2 regions of the Fictibacillus sp. S7 genome follow, and region 2 is predicted to be linked to the other one. Evidence: a T-box and tRNA genes for the amino acid it is inferred to sense, from the RefSeq annotation. Region 2 holds a T-box; the other holds one or more tRNA genes.
The links. The T-box of region 2 lies ahead of tyrS (tyrosine--tRNA ligase). A T-box ahead of a tRNA ligase gene usually reads a tRNA of that ligase, here a tRNA-Tyr.
Positions count from the first base shown of each region.

Region 1: it has a tRNA-Tyr gene. The T-box ahead of tyrS (tyrosine--tRNA ligase) is inferred to sense a tRNA for this amino acid. The anticodon was not compared.

Region 1 is NZ_QJKL01000001.1:2,946,783-2,949,241, forward strand. It holds gene rocF (arginase) at 1-309, opposite strand, end outside; tRNA gene DMO16_RS15245 (tRNA-Ala) at 554-629, opposite strand; tRNA gene DMO16_RS15250 (tRNA-Gly) at 639-712, opposite strand; tRNA gene DMO16_RS15255 (tRNA-Lys) at 767-842, opposite strand; tRNA gene DMO16_RS15260 (tRNA-Tyr) at 1,001-1,085, opposite strand; tRNA gene DMO16_RS15265 (tRNA-Thr) at 1,121-1,196, opposite strand; tRNA gene DMO16_RS15270 (tRNA-Val) at 1,220-1,295, opposite strand; tRNA gene DMO16_RS15275 (tRNA-Glu) at 1,384-1,458, opposite strand; tRNA gene DMO16_RS15280 (tRNA-Thr) at 1,462-1,537, opposite strand; tRNA gene DMO16_RS15285 (tRNA-Asn) at 1,539-1,613, opposite strand; rRNA gene rrf (5S ribosomal RNA) at 1,661-1,776, opposite strand; gene DMO16_RS25205 (hypothetical protein) at 1,887-2,015, opposite strand; rRNA gene DMO16_RS15295 (23S ribosomal RNA) at 2,031-2,459, opposite strand, start outside.
Region 2 is NZ_QJKL01000001.1:4,689,269-4,691,727, forward strand. It holds gene DMO16_RS23805 (transglycosylase domain-containing protein) at 1-812, opposite strand, end outside; T-box leader at 955-1,168, shown strand; gene tyrS (tyrosine--tRNA ligase) at 1,227-2,459, shown strand, end outside.

The DNA of each region.
Region 1 (2,459 bases), 1.7 Mb from region 2:
CGCGATACTGTGGTCCCCTCCCAGAACAAGCGGAAAGCGGTTCTCCTGAATAACATTCGAAACGGCCTGAGCCAGGTTCTCACTGGCAGAAGCCACCTCTTCCAGGTTCTTCAGGTTTGTTTCAATGGTTTCCTCGATCGTTCCCGGCCGGGCAATCTCAATATCCCCAAAGTCGAGAACGTTGTATTCAATATCCTTCAGCCGTTCCACAATGCCTGCATATCGAATGGCGCTTGGACCCATATCTACTCCCCGCCGTGTTTGCCCTAAATCCATTGGTACCCCGATAAGTGTAATATCCTTCTTCATTTGTAGGCCTCCCCCTAAGCTGCGTTTCAATATTCTATCAATTAATTTTAGCCTGTCCTTTACAGGTGGTTCAACTGGACAAAAAATTGCATAGATATACCCGGTAGTAAGCGCTTTCTATAGATAGAGTGGATAATTATTAGATAAGATAGACAGTTGGATCCAATCAAGGAATAGGAGTCTGGCATTCGGCAATAAAAAAAGCCTTTGGACAAAAGTCCAAAGGCTTTACGTTTATTATGTATGGTGGAGCCTAGCGGGATCGAACCGCTGACCTCCTGCGTGCAAGGCAGGCGCTCTCCCAGCTGAGCTAAGGCCCCAAAATAAAATGGAGCGGGTGATGAGAATCGAACTCACGACCAGAGCTTGGAAGGCTCTTGTTTTACCACTAAACTACACCCGCATATTAACCTTATTATAATGTTATGTCCATGCTTTCTGTCTTTTATTCAGAAAGTGGTGAGCCATGAAGGACTCGAACCTTCGACCCTCTGATTAAAAGTCAGATGCTCTACCGACTGAGCTAATGGCTCATGTTGTTATGTCCGTCGGTCCCCTGTCTCTTCCCCTAAAAGTTAAAGCAAGGAGAATATGATATCCGTCGAGACAACTCGCTGTTCAACCACGAAGCGTAGTTCGTGACTGAGCTAATGGCTCATGTTGCTTACCAAAATGGTTTTAAAAAAATAAGTGGTGGAGGGGGACGGATTCGAACCGCCGAACCCGGAGGGAGCGGATTTACAGTCCGCCGCGTTTAGCCACTTCGCTACCCCTCCACATAAAAAAAGGATTCCGGTATTTCTTATTAAAATGGTGCCGGCTAGAGGACTTGAACCCCCAACCTACTGATTACAAGTCAGTTGCTCTACCAATTGAGCTAAACCGGCGTTGTAAACAATGGTAATAAAAATGGTGGAGGATGACGGGTTCGAACCGCCGACCCCCTGCTTGTAAGGCAGGTGCTCTCCCAGCTGAGCTAATCCTCCAAATTGAATATTATTGGTTCTTTTCTTCAAAAGAACTTGGTTCTTTTTTTCAAAAGAACTTGGTTGTTTTCATTTTCATGAAAAAACTTGGTGACCCGTACGGGATTCGAACCCGTGTTACCGCCGTGAAAGGGCGGTGTCTTAACCGCTTGACCAACGGGCCGACTGGAGCTTCCAACCGGGCTCGAACCGGTGACCTCTTCCTTACCATGGAAGCACTCTACCTACTGAGCTATGGAAGCATGGCTCCACAGGTAGGACTCGAACCTACGACCGATCGGTTAACAGCCGATAGCTCTACCACTGAGCTACTGTGGAATAATAAACTAATTAGAAATCCACAAACAAAAAGGTTTGAAATGAAAGCCCGGCAGCGTCCTACTCTAACAGGGGGAAGCCCCCAACTACCATTGGCGCAAAAGAGCTTAACTTCCGTGTTCGGTATGGGAACGGGTGTGACCTCTTCGCTATCGCCACCAGACTGTCTTTCAAAGTTTGTCCTAAATTACAAGGACAAGATACATTTTACAATGTTTTTGCTCTTTTGGCAAGACCTTTTTTTGAGGCATATTCCCTCAAAACTAGATAACTTCATCCAAACGTGCTGATAACGTCCAGCTTCATGAACCCTATCCTCGAGGTCGTTTCGCCCCTTCCAATGAACACCAAAACCGTGTTCTTGTCAGGGTTTCCAACGCTTGTCGGATATAAGCGGTTCATTCCGCTTTTGTTTTTAAGGATAAGCCCTCGACCGATTAGTATCTGTCAGCTCCACGTGTCACCACGCTTCCACACCAGACCTATCAACCTCATCATCTCTAAGGGGTCTTACTCACTTGACGTGATGGGAAATCTCATCTTGAGGGGGGCTTCATGCTTAGATGCTTTCAGCACTTATCCCGTCCACACGTAGCTACCCAGCTATGCCCCTGGCGGAACAACTGGTACACCAGCGGTGTGTCCATCCCGGTCCTCTCGTACTAAGGACAGCTCCTCTCAAATTTCCTGCGCCCGCGACGGATAGGGACCGAACTGTCTCACGACGTTCTGAACCCAGCTCGCGTACCGCTTTAATGGGCGAACAGCCCAACCCTTGGGACCTACTTCAGCCCCAGGATGCGATGAGCCGACATCGAGGTGCCAAACCTCCCCGTCGATGTGGAC
Region 2 (2,459 bases):
TTCGTTCCGGCGCTGATATCCTTTTTCACATCCCCGCTGTTCGTAAACGGAGAATACACAAATGGATTCTGCGGCATTCCGGCGAGAAACGCGGCTTGCGGAAGACTTAAATCCTTCGCATCCACACCAAAAACCCCTTGTGCAGCAGCCTGTATGCCCGCGACGTTGTGGCCGGATGAACTCCGTCCAAAAGGAACAATATTCAAGTATGCTTCGAGAATTTGCCCTTTCGTAAAAAAGTGTTCCAGACGGAGAGCCAGCAGAATTTCTTTTGCTTTCCGGTCGAAGGAGACTTCGTTGGTCAGGATTTGGTTCTTGATCAGCTGCTGGGTCAGCGTACTTCCTCCCGAGCGGTTAGATGATCCTGTTACTTCCTGAATGACGGCACGTATGATAGCTTTTGGAACAACACCTTCGTGCTCGTAAAAATATTCATCTTCTGTTGAGATGACAGCATCTTTTACAAAAGGGGAGATGTTTTTTAACGATACCTCGTCGCGGTTCAGATCCGCCCGAAGGTTGCCCAGTTTTGATTTGTCATTAAAGTACATCATACTCGTCGTCGAGTAGTTGTAAATCTCTTCTTTCATGGTAGCTTCCGCCCTGACCGGCTCATTTTTTACAAGTGAAGCCAGAAAGCCTGCACCGGCTCCAGCTGCCAGACAGCCGCCAAGCAAGATCAAAACGACGATGATTAAAAATAAGTTCCATGTAAAAGTGTATGTTTTATCGGCGGCCTGGATAATTTTCTTCTCATTAAGGTAGGCGATGAAGCGCCTCCATTTTTCCTTAATTACCTCTAGATGAGACATATGTAAATTCCCCCCTATTTGACTAATTATATCATATTCGTTGTCGTTTGAAGGGAGTGAGGGTACAATTTTGTCAATGAAAGAGGAATTGACATCGCCCTTCAGCTATGGTAAAAAGAAGAATATATGCTAATTGGATAAGTAAGAAGCGAAGATAGGAATGAGTAGTAACTGTCTCCCTGTTTCAGAAAGCTGGTGGCCGCTGCAAACCAGTACACAGACGGATTATGAAGTACACCCTGGAGCTTTCTTTGTGAACATACAGTAGCAAAGACCGGTTGAAAAGCCGTTAACCGATATGAGTGGAAGGATTTTTCCTTCAACAAGGGTGGTACCGCGATAATCACGTCCCTTATTCAGGGGGCGTTTTTTATTTGTCTTTTTTAATTGGATGCAATGAAAGGAGCAACATTAATGGGAATCTTGCAAGATTTGGAATACCGGAATCTGATCAACCAGATGACCGACCGAGAAGGTCTGGAAGAAAAACTGAACAGCGGAAAAACAGCATTTTACTGCGGGTTTGACCCGACAGCGGACAGTTTGCATGTCGGCCATCTTCTCGTGATTATGACAATGCGCCGCCTTCAGCAGGCAGGACACCAGCCTATTCCATTGGTGGGAGGCGCCACTGGGATGATTGGTGATCCGAGCGGAAAAAAAGCGGAGCGCACACTGAATGAATCCAGTGTCGTCGAGCAATGGAGCGAGCGCATCAAAGGCCAGCTTTCCAAGTTTTTGGATTTCGAAGCTGAGAACAATCCTGCGGAAATTGCCAATAACTATGACTGGATTGGGAACATGGATGTAATTACCTTCCTTCGTGATGTGGGTAAATACTTCCCGCTGAACTATATGCTCGCGAAAGAATCGGTAGAATCCCGTTTGGAAGCAGGAATTTCTTTTACCGAGTTTACGTACATGATTCTGCAATCATATGATTTTCTGCAATTATACCGCCAGAAGGACTGCCGCCTTCAGCTGGGAGGAAGCGACCAGTGGGGGAACATTACTGCAGGGCTTGAACTGATCCGAAAAGCAGGGGAAGAAGAGAAGGCATTTGGCCTGACAATTCCGCTTGTTACAAAGAGTGATGGAACCAAGTTTGGTAAAACGGAAGGCGGAGCAATCTGGCTGGATCCGGAAAAAACCACTCCGTACGAGTTCTATCAGTTCTGGATCAACACGGATGACCGCGATGTCGTCAAATTCCTGAAATACTTCTCGTTCAAGAGTGAAGAAGAGATCCAGGCACTTGAGGAGCAGGTACAAAACGCTCCTGAAAAACGTGCGGCTCAAAAAGCGCTTGCCGAAGAACTGACAGCTCTCGTTCATGGGGATGCAGCCCTTGAACAAGCCATCAAAATTTCACAAGCTTTGTTCAGCGGCCAGCTTTCCGAGCTTTCCGGAGCTGAGATTGAACAAGGATTTAAAGATGTTCCATCCTTTGAAATGGAATCTAAAGAGGACATAGGACTCATCAATTTGCTTGTGGCAAGCAAGATTTCTCCTTCCAAACGGCAGGCGCGCGAGGATATCACAAACGGAGCGATCTCCATTAATGGCGAACGCTGCCAGGACCTTGAAAAAGTTGTTGGAGCAGACTCGCGAATCGATGATCGATTTGTCGTCATCCGCCGTGGTAAG